2 regions of the Pseudomonas svalbardensis genome follow, and region 1 is predicted to be linked to the other one. Evidence: riboswitches for the same ligand, from Rfam matches in the RefSeq annotation. Region 1 holds a riboswitch; the other holds the start of a gene.

Region 1 (8,006 bases):
GCTCACGGACAAAATCCCGGGTCGCCGGATCCAGCAAATACGCATCCGCCAGCAACGCATACTGGTGATCGTCGATCAGCTGCGTTGTAGCGTCGAAAGCGAACAGGTTATCAACCGTCGCCGCCAGTTCAAACGCGCCTTTATAGCCGTGGCGCTTCACGCCGTCGATCCACTTCGGATTGGCTGCCCGTGAGCGAATCACCCGGTTCAGCTCTTCCTTCAACGTGCGGATCTTCGGCAAGTCCGGCTGACTGTGATCGCCATGGTAACTGGCCGCGGCTTCACCACTGAGGCTTTCCACCGCCGCGAGCATGCCGCCCTGGAACTGGTAATAGTCGTTGGAATCGAGCAAGTCGTGTTCACGGTTGTCCTGGTTTTGCAGCACAGCCTGAACCTGGCTCAGGCGCTGAGCGAACTGCTCTCGCGCTGCGGTGCCTTCGTCAGAGCCGCCGTAAGCGTAGCCACCCCAGTTCAGATAGACCTCGGCCAGGTCTTCGCGGCTTTGCCACAGACGACCGTCGATGGCGCCCTGCACGCCCGCGCCGTAAGCACCGGGTTTGGCGCCAAAGATGCGCCAACCGGCCTGACGCTTGGCCGCCTCTTCATCCAGCCCCGATTGCACCAACGCTTCGCGCTCGGCACGCACCTTGGCAGCCAAGGGGTTGAGGTCGTCCGGCTCGTCGAGGGCGGCGACCGCTTGCACGGCGGCGTCGAACAGGCGGATCAGATTGGCAAAGGCATCGCGGAAGAATCCGGAGACGCGCAAGGTCACGTCCACCCGCGGACGGTCCAGCAGACTCAGCGGCAGAATCTCGAAGTCGTCGACTCGCTGACTGCCCGTGGCCCAGACCGGGCGCACGCCCATCAGCGCCATGGCCTGGGCGATGTCGTCGCCGCCGGTGCGCATGGTCGCGGTGCCCCACACCGACAGGCCAAGCTGACGCAGGTGATCGCCGTGGTCTTGCAGGTGTCGTTCAAGAATCAGGTTGGCCGACTGGAAACCGATACGCCATGCGGTGGTGGTCGGCAGGTTACGCACGTCCACCGAGTAGAAGTTGCGACCGGTCGGTAGCACGTCGAGTCGACCGCGACTCGGCGCACCGCTGGGGCCGGCCGGCACGAAGCGGCCGCTGAGGGCGTCGAGCAGACCGCGCATTTCCGCCGGGCCGCAGGCGTCCAGTCGTGGAGCGACGACTTCACGCAGGCTATCGATGATGGCTTTCACCTCTGACCATCCTGGCGCGTTCAGCTGCTCAACCTCAGTAACCAAGGCTTGCTCGATCAGGTGCGTGGCGAACAGTTCCAGACGTTCGCGGGTATCACCTGCCGTGCGCCAGGCTTCATCGGTGAGGGTTTGCAGTTCAATCGGACGCGGCCCGATCCAAGGCTCAGCAAGCGCACAATCCAGCGGATCGAAGCCCAACGTGAACGCCTTGGCCAAGGCTCGCAGCAGACTCGATTGCGCCCCACGTCCATCTCCACGCGGAATACGCAACAACGCCAGCAAGGTGTCGATGCGCAAGCGCCCGGTCGGCGACTCGCCAAACACATGCAGGCCGTCGCGGATCTGTGACTCTTTCAAGTCGCACAAATACGTGTCCAGACGCGGCAACCAGATCGCCGCATCGGCATCACTGTCGAGTTTTTTGTCCAGTTGCAGTTCGCGGTCGATGTGTGTATCGCGCACCAGTTGCAGGATGTCGCACTGCAACTCCCGGGCACGGCGCGGATCGAGCAATTGCGCTTCGTAATACTCGTCGGCGAGTAATTCGAGGTTGCGCAACGGGCCGTAAGTTTCGGCGCGGGTCAGCGGCGGCATCAGGTGATCGATGATCACCGCCTGCGTACGGCGCTTGGCCTGGGCGCCCTCGCCCGGATCGTTGACGATGAACGGATAGATGTTCGGCAACGGCCCGAGCAGCGCATCCGGCCAGCAATTCTCAGAAAGCCCGACGCCCTTGCCCGGCAACCATTCGAGGTTGCCGTGCTTGCCGACATGGATCACACCGTGGGCGCCGTAGGTGTTACGCAACCAGAAATAGAACGCCAAGTAACCGTGAGGCGGCACCAGGTCGGGGTCGTGATACACCGCGCTCGGGTATACCTGATAACCCCGCGCCGGTTGAATGCCGACGAAGGTCAGGCCAAAGCGCAGCCCGGCGATCATCATTCGCCCGCCACGGCACATCGGATCGCTTTGCGGCGTACCCCAACGTTCCAGCACGGCCTGGCGGTTGGCCTCGGGCAAGGCGTTGAACATCAGGTTGTAGTCGTCCATCGACAGGCTTTGATGACACGGACGTTGGTCGAGGGTGTCGAGGTCGTTGCTGACGCCACCGAGCAACTGCTGGATCAACGCGGTGCCGCTATCAGGCAATTCGGCCGGCAGCGGATAACCTTCTTTATGCAGCGCACGCAGGATGTTCAGCGCCGCCGCCGGGGTGTCGAGGCCCACGCCATTGCCGATGCGACCGTCGCGGGTCGGGTAGTTGGCGAGGATCAGCGCGATGCGTTTTTCAGCGTTGGGCACCCGCGCCAGATCAATCCAGCGCCGCGCCAGTTCGGCGACAAAATCCATGCGCTCCGGTTGTGGCCGATAGCAGACCACATCGGATTGACTGCGCTCGCTGCGCCAGGCCAGGTCTTTGAAGCTGATCGGTCGGCTGATGATCCGCCCGTCCAGTTCCGGCAGCGCGATGTGCATCGCCAGATCACGCGGACCGAGGCCTTGTTCGCTGGCGCGCCAACCGGGTTCGTTGTCCTGGGCACAGATCGCCTGGATCACTGGAATGTTGCGACGAAACGGTCGCAAGTGCGGCGCTTCGGGGCTGGATTGAGCGAAACCGGTGGTGTTGAGAATCACGCCGGCTTCGACTTCGTCCAACAGGTCCTCGACCACCGTCAGGCAGCCGGGTTCTTTCAAACTGGCCACGGCAATCGGCAAAGGGTTTAACCCTGCCGCCTGCAAACGCTGGCAGAAAATATCGATGAAGCCGGTGTTGGCCGCCTGCAAGTGCGAGCGGTAAAACAGCACCGCCGCAACCGGTTGACCGGCCTGCCATTCGGCTTGCAAATCCTTCAGCTCCGCGGGGCTTTTTTTCGGGTGGTAAATCGCCGTGCGTGGCAGGGTTTGTGGCTCGGCCCAGGCGTAGTCGCGGCCCAGCCAACGATTGGCGAGGCAGCGGAAGAAATCCAGGGCATTGCTCATGCCGCCCTGACGCAGAAACTGCCAGAGTCGATCGCGGTCGCAGGCAGCCACCGTGCTCAGCTCGCTGAGTTCGGGGTCCGGGCGGTCATCGCCGGGCACCAGAATCAGTTGCACGCCGCGCTCCGACAGTTGCACCAGTTGCTCGACGCCGTAACGCCAATAGGCGATGCCGCCGTGCAGCGAAATCAGAATCACCTTGGCATGGCGCAGCACTTCGTCGACATACAAGTCGACCGACGCGTGGTTCTGCACCTGCATCGGGTTAGCCAGGCGCACGCTCGGGTAATCGTCGGGCAACTGCTGTGCGGCTTCGGCGAGCAGCGCGAGGCTGGAGTCGCCGCTGCACAGGATCACCAGCTCGGCGGGGGTTTGCCCAAGGTCGGCAATGTTGTCATCCGACACGAAACCGCCGGGCTGGGTCCTGAGCAGGTGCATGGCTTAAACGCTGAGCGCAGCGCGCAATTGCGCTTCAAGCAGAGTGGCGTCCAGCTCCTGACCGATCAAAACCAAACGCGTGGTGCGCGCTTCATCGGTGCCCCACTGACGGTCGAAATGCTTGTCGAAACGTGTGCCCACGCCCTGGATCAGCAGGCGCATCGGTTTGTTCGGGATCGCCGCAAAACCTTTGACGCGCAGAATGCCGTGCTGGACCACCAATTGGGTCAGCGCATCCAGCAGCAGGCTTTCGTCGGCTTGAGGCAGTTCAATGGAGATGGAGTCGAAGGCATCGTGGTCGTGATCGTCTTCACCTTCGTGGTGGTGATCGTGATGGCTGTGACGGCTGTCGATGTGTTCTTCAGAACCGGCACCGAGGCCGATCAGCACGTCCAGTGGCACGCGACCGCTGCTGGCTTCGATGACTTTCACCGCGGGCGGCAGTTCTTCAGCGACTTCCAGGCGCACACGGGCCAGGTCTTCAGGGCTGATCAGGTCGGCCTTGTTGAGGATCACCAGGTCGGCGCTGGCCAGTTGGTCGGCGAACAGCTCGTGCAGCGGCGATTCGTGGTCCAGGTTCGGATCGAGTTTGCGCTGGGCATCGACCTGGTCCGGGAAAGCCGCGAAGGTGCCGGCGGCGACCGCAGGACTGTCGACCACGGTGATCACCGCATCAACGGTGCAGGCGCTGCGGATTTCAGGCCACTGGAAGGCTTGCACCAGCGGTTTTGGCAGGGCCAGACCCGAGGTTTCGATGAGGATGTGGTCGAGGTCGCCGCGACGGGCGACCAATTCGCGCATCACCGGGAAGAACTCTTCCTGAACGGTGCAGCACAGGCAGCCGTTGGCCAGTTCGTAGACGCGGCCGTTGGCTTCTTCTTCAGTGCAACCGATGGAGCACTGCTTGAGGATTTCGCCGTCGATGCCCAGCTCGCCGAACTCGTTGACGATCACCGCAATGCGACGGCCCTGAGCGTTGTCGAGCATGTGCCGCAGCAAGGTGGTTTTGCCCGAGCCGAGGAAGCCGGTAACGATGGTGACGGGGAGTTTGGCCAGTGTTTTCATCGGATGCCCTTTGGCAAGGTGGCGGGCATACGGGACGACAATCGCTGCGACGGATGCGCGCGCGGAAGAGTTCGCCACCGGATCACCCCGCCCGGTTGTAGTGAGAATCTGTGTCGAGGCAGGTCTCCTGGCTGACGGTGTGCCGGGCTTGTGGGCCTGGCATTCACTGCGCCTTCCCGCGAACCCGTTGCACAGGGTTTGCAGTGGCGTGGCAGCGAACATTACCGTTCACAGTTGCGGGGGCAGCCGCGGCATCGACCGCGTTCCCTTCTTAGCTTCGGCAGACGCCGAAGAACCTCGAAAGCGCAAGGCTACGCATCGTGTGGGGGCGGGTCAATCACTGAGCATGCCGCCCGCGATCAACTCAAACGAGAACCCTTGCCAATTGACGCCCAACCCCCGCCCATGCTCTCCTACACGCCTTGTTACGGGTGCCCTTCATAGGGTGAAACGGGAAACCGGTGAATCATGTGCTTTACTCTAAAGTCATGTCAGTCCGGTGCTGCCCCCGCAACGGTAAGCGAGCGAAGCGTCAGATCCACTGTGCCAGCAGTTCGGCATGGGAAGGTGATGCTTGCAGGTCAAGGCGAAAGCCAGTGCCCCTCGTGAGCCCGGAGACCGGCCCGCAACACAAAGTGACCATTACGCTCACTGAATAACAAACCCGCGGTGGGCGGGCGCTGTTTGAACCTCTGCGTGCCTGACTCGCAGGGGTCTTCCATGCGCTCTATATCACCCGCTGACAGACCAGAGGGAAGCGCTATGTCGATCATCAGCAGCACCGGCAGCAACACCGATAAGAGCACCGCCAGCACCACCAATACCCTGACTCAACGCCTGACCGTCGCCCTGTGCGCGTCGATCCTGGGTGCTAGCCTTGTGTATTTCGCCGGTTTCTCGCACATCGAAGCGGTGCACAACGCCGCTCACGATACCCGCCACAGCTCTGCATTCCCGTGCCATTGAGACCTGCAGACATGATCAAGCGTATTGCGCAAACCGCAGGATTCACCGGGCTGCTGGCCGCCCTGTTGCTGACCCTGCTGCAAAGCTTCTGGGTGGCTCCACTGATTCTGCAGGCCGAGGCTTACGAAAAATCCGAGCCCGCCGCTGTTGAAGTTCACGAACACGCCGCAGGTGCTGTCGCCGCTCACACCCACGATGCTGAAGCCTGGGAACCGGAAGACGGCTGGCAGCGCGTGCTGTCCACTACAGGTGGCAACCTCGTGGTCGCTGTCGGTTTCGCCCTGATGCTCGCCGGTCTCTACACCTTGCGCGCACCGACCAAAACCTCCCAAGGCCTGCTTTGGGGTTTGGCCGGTTACGCGACGTTCGTGCTGGCACCGACCCTCGGTCTGCCGCCTGAGCTGCCGGGCACTGCCGCGGCTGATTTGGCGCAGCGGCAGATCTGGTGGATCGGCACGGCCGCCTCCACCGCGGTCGGCATCGCATTGATCGTGTTCAGCCGTCACTGGCTGATGAAAGTGCTCGGCGTGGCAATCCTGGCCGTTCCTCACGTGATCGGCGCACCACAACCGGAAGTCCACTCGATGCTGGCTCCGCAAGCCCTGGAAGCTCAGTTCAAAATCGCTTCGCAGGTGACCAACGTGGCATTTTGGCTGGCCCTGGGCCTGATCAGTGCCTGGTTGTTCCGCCGCAAAAGCGATGGTCAATACCACGCATGACTGAGATCAGCACAGCGCCGACGTTAGTGGTCGGCCTGGGCTGCCAGCGCGGCTGCCCTGTCAGCACGCTGCGGGCGCTTCTCGATCAGGCGTTACAGGCTCATAAAATCGAACTTCACCAGATCAAGGCCCTAGCCAGCATCGACCTGAAGCGCGAAGAGCCTGGCTTGATCGAACTGGCCAAACAGCTTGAGTTACCGTTGATGTACTTCAGCAGCGAACAATTGGCCGGTTATCAACCGCAACTCAGCCACCGCTCGGACATCGCGTTCGAACGCACCGGCTGCTACGGCGTCGCGGAAAGTGCCGCCCTGGCCCTGGCCGAACACCTGGCCCAGGCACCGGCAAAATTGCTGATTTCACGACAAAAATATGCCCAGGCCACCTTGGCATTGGCCGGCGCTGCATAAAATCCCCGATAATCCCCGTCTTTGATCATGAGCAATCTTCATCTGAAGTCTTGCCCAGCCCCTTTTTCTCACAGGAACCGACGATGACCGTCTACTTCATTGGCGCAGGTCCCGGAGACCCGGAACTGATCACCGTCAAAGGCCAACGGCTTATTCGCAGCTGCCCGGTGATCATCTATGCCGGCTCCCTGGTGCCCGCCGCCGTGCTGGAAGGCCATCGCGCCGAACAGGTGGTCAACAGCGCCGAATTGCACCTGGAACAAATCATCGAGCTGATCAAATCCGCCCATGCCAATGGCCAGGACGTGGCCAGGGTGCACTCTGGCGACCCGAGTCTTTATGGTGCGATTGGCGAGCAGATCCGCTACCTGCGCGAACTCGACATCCCGTTTGAAATCATTCCCGGCGTCACGGCCACGGCGGCCTGCGCGGCACTGTTGGGCGCGGAACTAACGTTACCGGACGTGTCGCAAAGCGTGATCCTGACCCGCTATGCCGACAAGACCGCGATGCCCGCCGGCGAAGAGCTCGGCAGCCTGGCGCAGCACAGGGCGACCATGGCGATCCATCTGGGGGTCAATCATCTGGAGAAAATCCTGGCCGAATTGCTGCCGCATTACGGCGCGGATTGCCCGATCGCGGTGATTCACCGGGCGACCTGGCCGGATCAGGATTGGGTGGTGGGGACGCTTGAAGACATTGCCGCGAAGGTTGAAGCCAAGGGGTTTCGGCGCACGGCGTTGATTTTGGTGGGCCGGGTTTTGGGCAGTGATCACTTCAGTGAGTCGTCGTTGTACCGCGCGGGGCATGCGCATTTGTATCGCCCATAAAAAAACGGCGTTCACGGGGCGCCGTTTTTTTATGTCTGCAGCGAACACCTTACTTAGTAGTAGGCGTTTTCTTTCTGCGTGTGGTCGGTGACGTCACGAACACCCTTGAGCTCGGGAATGCGTTCGAGCAAGGTGCGCTCGATGCCTTCGCGCAAGGTAACGTCTGCCTGGCCGCAGCCCTGGCAACCGCCGCCGAACTTCAGCACGGCGATGCCGTCTTCGACCACATCGATCAGGCTGACCTGACCGCCGTGGCTGGCCAGCCCCGGGTTGATCTCGGTTTGCAGGTAATAATTGATACGCTCATTGACCGGACTGTCGGCGCTGACCATCGGTACTTTGGCGTTTGGCGCCTTGATGGTGAGCTGGCCGC
Region 2 (8,006 bases), 1.6 Mb from region 1:
GACGCCATGGCTGCGCCAGCCGCGACCCTCACCATTGAAACGTTGCTCGATGCGATCGGCAAAACGGCCGAACGCCACCAGCGGATGCCAGCGTTTGGGTTCACCCAGCAGCGCATCCAGCGCAACCGCGGCGACACTCAACAACGCCACACTCATTGACTTACTCCCCAATAATTTTCGTACAGCAACTCACTGAGCGGACGCGCCTGCGCCCAGCCTTCAAGTACCAGCATCGGCGCCGGATAGAATTCCTTGACCGGCCCCAGGCAAAGAACGGCCAACGGCTTGGCTCCGGCCGGCAAACCCAGCAGGTCCGCCAGGGCTTGCGGCTCGAACAGCGACACCCAGCCCATGCCCAATCCTTCAGCGCGGGAGGCCAGCCAGAGGTTCTGGATCGCGCAGGACAACGAGGCCATATCCATTTCGGGCAAGGTGCGTCGGCCGAAGATGTGGCGCTCGCGATCGTCCATCAGCGCAGCGACCAGCACTTCGGCGCAGTCGTTGATGCCTTCGACTTTCAGCTTCATGAATTCGTCGGTGCGCTCGCCGAGGGCTTCGGCGGTGCGGATGCGTTCTTCTTCCACCAGTGACTGGATCTTGCCGCGCAAGGCTCGATCGCTGATGCGGATGAACCGCCAGGGCTGCATCAGACCGACACTCGGTGCCTGATGCGCGGCTTCGAGCAGGCGCCGCAGTAACTCCGGCTCGACGGTGCCACCGCTGAAATGACGCATGTCGCGGCGTTCGCCGATGGCTCGGTAGACCGCCGCGCGCTCAGCTTCGGAAAATGCGTTGTCGCTCATGGCCTCTTCGCGAGCAGGCTCGCTCCCACATTGGAAGGTGTGCTGTCTGAAGAAACGCGGTCCCCTGTGGGAGTGAGCCTGCTCGCGATGGCGGCCTCAAGGTCAGGCGCAAACAATGCGGCTACAGCAGTCGGATTGGATGGGAAATAAAAGTGCACATAAGAAGCCGTCATCCGCCCCTCACGATAAACCGCTTCCGCCCCACGCCCACCGTTAGGGCTCAGGCCACGAGCGATTGGCTCAAGTTCGGTGCTGGTTAGCGAATGGTGATAGGTGTGTCCGCGCAACGAACCTTCCGGCAACTCGACTGCCTGCAACGCCAGCGCGGCCAGACGCTTTTGCATCACCGCATCACCGGCCAGCAAGCCGACTAATTCAGCGCGAGTGCCCTCGACATCGGTCAACGAATCGAGCAGATACAGCATGCCGCCGCACTCGGCCAACAACGGTTTCCCCGCCGCATGGTGAGCGCGGATTGCGGCCAGCATCGTGGTGTTCTGTGCCAGCGCTACATGGTGCAATTCGGGATAACCACCCGGCAGATAGAGGCTATCTGCCTCCGGTAATTGCGTGTCACGGATCGGCGAGAAAAACGACAACTCGGCGCCCATGGCGCGGAGCAAATCCAAGCTTGCACCGTAGGTGAAGGCAAACGCTTCGTCACGGGCCACGGCAATCCGCACACCGGCCAGCAGCGGCTCGGCAGCGATCACATCAGGGGCGGCGAATTCCACCGCTGGTGGCAGCGCGACTTCGCAACTGCTGGCCAGTGCATCGGCCGCCGCATCGAGGCGCAGATCGAGATCGTTCAACTCACTGGCCTGAACCAGACCCAAATGGCGACTCGGCAATTCGATCCCGGTTTCCCGGGACAACGCGCCGTACCAGCGCAAACCTTCAGTGAGGCTGCCTTCCAGTAATTGCGCGTGACGCAGGGTGCCGACGCGGTTGGCCAGCACACCGGCAAACGGCAAGTCCGGCTGATAACGCGCCAGCCCCAACGCCAGTGCGCCAAAGGTCTGGGCCATGGCCGTGCCGTCGATTACACCGAGCACCGGCACACCGAAGTGCCGCGCCAGATCTGCGCTGGACGGCGTACCGTCGAACAGGCCCATGACGCCTTCGATGAGGATCAGATCGGCTTCGCCGGCGGCTTCCCACAACAGTCGACGACTTTCCTGCTCGCCGACCATCCACATGTCCAGTTGATACACCGGTGCACCGCTGGCGCGCTCAAGAATCATAGGGTCGAGAAAATCCGGGCCGCATTTGAACACGCGCACCTTGCGCCCCTGATTGCGATGCAAACGGGCCAGCGCGGCGGTCACGGTGGTCTTGCCCTGACCGGAGGCCGGCGCGGCAATCAATACCGCCGGGCAATGACGTGGCTGACTCACAATTCGACGCCTTTTTGCGCTTTGATCCCGGCCTGGAATGCGTGCTTGATCACGCCCATTTCGGTGACGGTGTCAGCCAGTTCGATCATCTCCGGTTTCGCACCGCGACCGGTGACCACCACGTGCTGCATCGGCGGACGGGCCTGCAAGTCACTGAGCACCTGATCGAGATCCAGATAACCGTGCTTGAGCGCGATGTTCAATTCATCCAGCACCACCAGGCCGATCGACGGATCACACAGCAATTCGCGGGACACCGCCCACGCGGCTTCAGCGGCGGCGATGTCACGCTGGCGATCCTGGGTTTCCCAGGTGAAGCCCTCGCCCATCACATGAAAACGCACCTGTTCCGGAAAGCGCCGGAAGAACAGTTCTTCGCCAGTGCTGCTGCGCCCTTTAATGAACTGCACCACGCCACACTGCATGCCGTGGCCCATGGACCGGGCGAGCATGCCGAAGGCCGAACTGCTTTTGCCTTTGCCGTTGCCGGTCAGCACCAGCAGCAGGCCGCATTCATTCGGGGAATTGGCGATGCGTTCGTCGATCACGGCTTTTTTGCGCAGCATGCGCGCCAGATGACGTTCGTCACGATCGGGGGTATCAGTCATGGGGGAGCTCTCCGTTGAGGCTGGATAACGGCGGGCAGGCACAAGAATAGACGGCAAAAAGCCTGGCATCGCCCACCGTGATGCCGCTGGATGGATCAGGCCGGTCTCCGGGCTCATGAGCGGCGTTTTGCCTGACTGCGCGCCTTCCCATGTCGACAGTCGACACAGTGGCTCAAGGCGCAGTCTTCACTCATTTACCGTTGCGGGGGCAGCGCCGGGATCATGGCTCTTCGTCATTTGAAGATCGTCACTCACCGGCTTCCCTGTTTCACTCTGTCGACCAAGGTCACAGAGCACCTGAAACAAGCCGCGAAGGTTAGAGGGTTGGGGATGGAGCGTCAATTGAAGACGGGCGGCCTGCGAGCGAATAACTGCCGTCGATCAATTATCTGACGCCAATCTTGTGCCACACTCTCAGCAGTGATATCAAAGAGCCATAACCTCACAACACAATAACAAGGGTGAGCCGCATGCAAGGCATGATCATCAGCAATCCGAAGCTGGAATTCCTGCGCCCGGTGCTGGAACGCTGGTTTGACTGTATCGACCGCTACAACGCCGTGCGCGGCGATAACGACACGCCTTACTGGTTCGACGAAAAGGCCAACCTGGGCCTGCTTTCCGCCGCGGCCTGGATGGCAGAAATGGTTACGCTGCAACAAACACCGACCCGTAAACAGACCGAAGAAGGCGAACGCAATGGCCGCGCCGACCTGTTTATCGCGACCAGCGAAGAACGCGCTTACCTTCAGGCGACCCAGCGCTGGCCACGCGTCAACAGCCTGAACCTGACTCAAGCATTGCAGGACATCACCAGCGACGCCAAGCGCATCAGCTACGCCAGCGACCTGAAACTCGGCTGCCTGTTCGTTGCGCCGCAAAAGGCCCAACAAAGCGCTACTCCGGAAGAACTCCAGGACATGGTCGACGACCTGCAAAAGGAACACACCTGCGCGGTGGCCTGGTATTTCCCCTACGCGTATCGCAAGTTGCGCAACGAAGCCGGCAACTATCACCCCGGCATCGCCGTGCTGTTCAAGGAAGCCCGCGGCTGACCGGTTGAACCATCGCGCACCTGCGCTTCTCTATTGATTAGGTCAATGCATTCATAGGGAAGATCAGCATGCGCAAGCCTCAGCTCGCTCTCGTCATCGTGCTCGCCGGAGGGCTTGCCGCCTGTGGTGAAACCTCCAGGCTGCAAGTCTCCGACGGCACCGGCCCGTCACCCAAGCTACCAGAACCCAACAAAACCCTGATCCCGACAGTGAACATCGCCCCGGCGATTGGCTGGCCGGACGGCGCGAAACCTATCGCCACGACGGGGACTCAGGTGACGGCTTTTGCTGATGGTCTCGACCACCCGCGCTGGCTCTACGTGCTGCCCAACGGCGACGTGCTGGTCGCCGAAACCAACGCACCATCCAAACCCGATGACGGCAAAGGTATTCGTGGCTGGGTCATGGGCAAAGTCATGGGCCGTGCCGGCGCCGGCGTACCGAGCCCGAACCGCATCACGCTGCTGCGGGACAAGGATCACGACGGGGTCGCCGAAACCCGCACGGTGTTCCTGGAAAACCTCAACTCGCCCTTCGGTATGACCCTGGTCGGCAATGACCTGTACGTCGCCGACACCGACCGCTTGCTGCGCTTCCACTATGAAAACGGCGAGACGGCGATCAAGTCACAGCCGATGAAGGTGATCGACCTGCCGGGCGGTACGCTGAATCATCACTGGACCAAAAACGTCATCGCCAGCAAGGACGGCAGCAAGCTGTACGTCACGGTGGGTTCCAACAGCAACGTGGCCGAAAACGGCATGGACAAGGAAGAAGGTCGCGCGGCGATCTGGGAAGTGGATCGCGCCACCGGCAATCATCGAATCTTCGCCTCGGGGATTCGTAATCCAAACGGCTTGGCCTGGGAACCTCGAAGCGGCGCACTGTGGACGGCGGTTAACGAGCGCGATGAAATCGGCAGTGATCTGGTGCCCGACTACATCACTTCAGTGAAGGACGGCGGGTTCTACGGCTGGCCTTACAGTTATTACGGTCAGCACGTCGACATCCGCGTCGAGCCGCAAAACCCCGACCTGGTGGCCAAGGCCATTGCGCCGGACTACGCGGTCGGCCCGCATACCGCATCGCTGGGCCTGACGTTTGCTGAAGGCAACAGACTGCCGGCGCAGTTCAAGGAAGGGGCGTTCATCGGCCAGCATGGCTCATGGAACCGTAAACCGCACAGTGGCTATAAAGTGATTTTTGTACCGTTCAGCGCAGGGAAGCCGACTGGACAGCCGGTGGATGTGCTTACTGGTTTCCTCAATGACGAGGAAAAAGCCATGGGCCGGCCGGTGGGTGTGGTGATTGACCAGCAGGGTGATTTGTTGGTGGCGGATGACGTGGGCAACAAGGTGTGGCGCGTGTCGGCGGCCAAGTAAACGCCTAACGCTTGCGGCACAGTGTCAATCCATCGCCCAATGGCAACAGCGACAGATCCACACGCGGGTCATCCTTCAAGGCGCGATTGAGCGCCTGGATGGCTCGGGTGTCTTCGCTCTCGGGATTGTCCTCAAGCACCCGGCCACTCCACAGCGTGTTATCAAACACCGCCAGACCGCCGATGCGCAGCAGACGTAATGCGTGCTCCAGATAGCGTGGGTAGTTGGCTTTGTCGGCATCGATGAAGATCAGGTCGAATGGCACTTGCTGATCCAGCTGAGCCAGGGTTTCCAGCGCGGGCGCCAGACGCAGATCGATCCGCTCGGCAAGACCCGCCTCCTGCCAGTAACAGCGCGCGATGGCGTTGTAGTCGCCGGGTATGTCACAGCAGATCAGCGAACCGTCATCCGGCAATGCAGCCGCCATGCACAACGCGCTGTAACCGGTGAAGGTGCCGATTTCCAGCAGACGCTTGGCACCGGTGAGTTTCACCAATAGCGCGAGGAATTGCCCCTGCTCCGGCGCCACCTGCCAGCGAGCCATGGGCAGCGCCTGGGTTTCGTCACGCAAACGCTTGAGCAACGGCGTTTCGCGCAATGAAACGTCGAGCAGGTATTGATACAGAGAATCGTCGAGATTGAGGGTGCGAGCGGTCATGACAACCTCTGCAATTTATGGGTTGCGTGCCAAGTGCTCAGGTTGCAAGACGCGCTTGGCACTCAGATAGGCTTTCTGCCAGTAAGCTTTGGACAAGCTGTCGAGCTTCACCGTGCCGCCGGTGGCCGGCGCATGGACGAAGCGACCTTCGCCGACGTAGATCCCGGCGTGACTGACCTGAGAACCGCCATTGGTGGCGAAGAAGATCAGGTCACCGGTTTGCAGGCCTTCCTTGCCCACGCTGGCCGCCTGCATGCTGATCATCTCGCGCGTGGTACGCGGCAGAGAAATGCCGGCGACGTCACGATAGACATAACCGATCAGCCCGCTGCAATCGAAACCCGAATCCGGCGTGTTGCCACCCCAACGATACGGCGTGCCCACCAGGCCGAGCGCGCGGAACAATACGTCTTCTGCCTCAGGGGAGAATGCTTGGGAGGAACTGAAAATAATGGGAGCGCGAACCACCGGCGCAGGAGGCGGTGTACGGCTGGCGCAGGCGCTGAGCAGCGCTGCGAAGAACATGATTGCGAGGCGGGCCGACGTCGACATATGCAGAGCATCCTGATCTGGCTGCGGCTTTTTCTGCAGGGGGCGCAGAAAAGAAAACCGCCTGCGCAGGACGCAGGCGGTTTGCCATCAATAATAGATCAGGATTCTAGCTGCTACGTGGCAAACTTCAAGTAAGACTTTAAGTTCACCTTACAAAAAGTCCGTTTACTTGCGAGCCGTGACGATCGTCGGGGCCGCAGTCGGTGCCATCGCCAGTGCGCGCTTGGCTTCGATGAAGGTTTTGCTCCAGTAGCTGTCGCCCAGGCTATCGATCCGGACACCACCGCTTTTACGGCTGCTGGAATGGATGAACTGGTTGTCACCCAGGTAGATCCCGGCGTGACTGACGCGGCCGCGACGGCCATTGGTGGCGAAAAACAGCAAGTCGCCCGGCTCCAGTTTGCTGCGAGAAACCAGCGGAGCGTCGACGTTGATCATTTCGCGAGTGGAGCGTGGCAGGTTCAGGCCGGCTTCTTCACGAAACAGGTAACCGATGAAGCCGCTGCAATCAAAGCCAGCTTCGGAGGTGCCGCCGAAACGGTAACGGGTACCTATCAGGGACATGCCGCGTTCGAGGATGCTGTCAGCAAGAACGGGAAGCTGGTACGACTTGCCGCCGGCGAAGTCTGCCAGTTCTTTTTCGGTGGCCGCCTCTTCCTGGAAAAGAGCTTGCTGATAAAGAGCGGAAGATTGGGCGGTAGCAGAATTCTTAACCTGCTGTTGTTGCTCTTGCTGGGACACTGGGGAGTGAGCAGCGCAACCGAACAACAGGGTGACGAGTGCGAGGGGCACGAGGGGTGCAAAGCGATTTAGCATGGGCACGACCGTGACTGATAGTTCTAAAGAAGCCGAGACTATGCCTACTATCATCCTCATTTGCAAATTCAATCGAACTTTATGTGACTTCTTGGTTTCGCGTTTACATCTAAGCGCTGAAGCCCGTTTTAGACAGTCGCGCAGCCTGCAACCCTGTAGGAAAGCGAAATTCTTGACGCCTGAAATATGCCTAAACCCGCTGCAGGCCCTTGGTTTTACCAGCCTAACGTTTCTTTCAGGAACGGAATTGTCAGCTTGCGCTGAGCTTGAAGGGAGGCCTGATCGAGACGCTCAAGCAGCTCGAAAAGTGCACTCATGCTGCGCGTACCGCGGGTCAAAATAAAATGCCCGACTTCATCGGTCAGGTGCAATCCACGACGAGATGCCCGCAGTTGCAAGGCACGCAATTTGTCTTCGTCGGAGAGCGGACGCATCTGAAAGATCAGCGCCAACGTCAGACGGGATTTGAGGTCCGCCAGCTTCACCGGCAGCTCACGCGGGGATGTCGAAGCGGCGATCAACAGGCGTCGACCGCTGTCACGCAGACGATTGAACAGATGGAACAGCGCCTCTTCCCAATCCGCCCGACCGGCCACCGCCTGCAAATCATCCAGGCAGACCAGTTCGTACTGTTCGAGGTTGTCGAGGATGGCGATGCCGCGATCAAGCAGTTCGGCCAACGGCAAATACACCGCCGGCTCCCCCAGCTGTTCAAAGCGCAGGCAGGCCGCCTGC

What was found. Region 1 has a riboswitch for cobalamin ahead of cobW (cobalamin biosynthesis protein CobW). Riboswitches for the same ligand answer to the same signal wherever they lie in the genome.
Region 2: another riboswitch for cobalamin. It lies ahead of cobO (cob(I)yrinic acid a,c-diamide adenosyltransferase); the one in region 1 lies ahead of cobW (cobalamin biosynthesis protein CobW).

The regions. Positions count from the first base shown of each region.
Region 1 is NZ_CP125619.1:3,517,706-3,525,711, forward strand. It holds gene cobN (cobaltochelatase subunit CobN) at 1-3,643, opposite strand, end outside; gene cobW (cobalamin biosynthesis protein CobW) at 3,647-4,708, opposite strand; cobalamin riboswitch at 4,809-5,023, opposite strand; cobalamin riboswitch at 5,121-5,349, shown strand; gene QFX16_RS16155 (CbtB domain-containing protein) at 5,471-5,674, shown strand; gene QFX16_RS16160 (CbtA family protein) at 5,686-6,393, shown strand; gene QFX16_RS16165 (cobalamin biosynthesis protein) at 6,390-6,803, shown strand; gene cobM (precorrin-4 C(11)-methyltransferase) at 6,887-7,633, shown strand; gene nfuA (Fe-S biogenesis protein NfuA) at 7,687-8,006, opposite strand, start outside.
Region 2 is NZ_CP125619.1:1,943,998-1,952,003, reverse strand. It holds gene cbiB (adenosylcobinamide-phosphate synthase CbiB) at 1-156, opposite strand, end outside; gene bluB (5,6-dimethylbenzimidazole synthase) at 153-803, opposite strand; gene QFX16_RS08925 (cobyrinic acid a,c-diamide synthase CobB) at 800-2,200, opposite strand; gene cobO (cob(I)yrinic acid a,c-diamide adenosyltransferase) at 2,197-2,808, opposite strand; cobalamin riboswitch at 2,890-3,124, opposite strand; gene QFX16_RS08915 (hypothetical protein) at 3,279-3,863, shown strand; gene QFX16_RS08910 (PQQ-dependent sugar dehydrogenase) at 3,932-5,245, shown strand; gene QFX16_RS08905 (class I SAM-dependent methyltransferase) at 5,250-5,903, opposite strand; gene QFX16_RS08900 (C40 family peptidase) at 5,919-6,455, opposite strand; gene QFX16_RS08895 (C40 family peptidase) at 6,621-7,271, opposite strand; gene hda (DnaA regulatory inactivator Hda) at 7,487-8,006, opposite strand, start outside.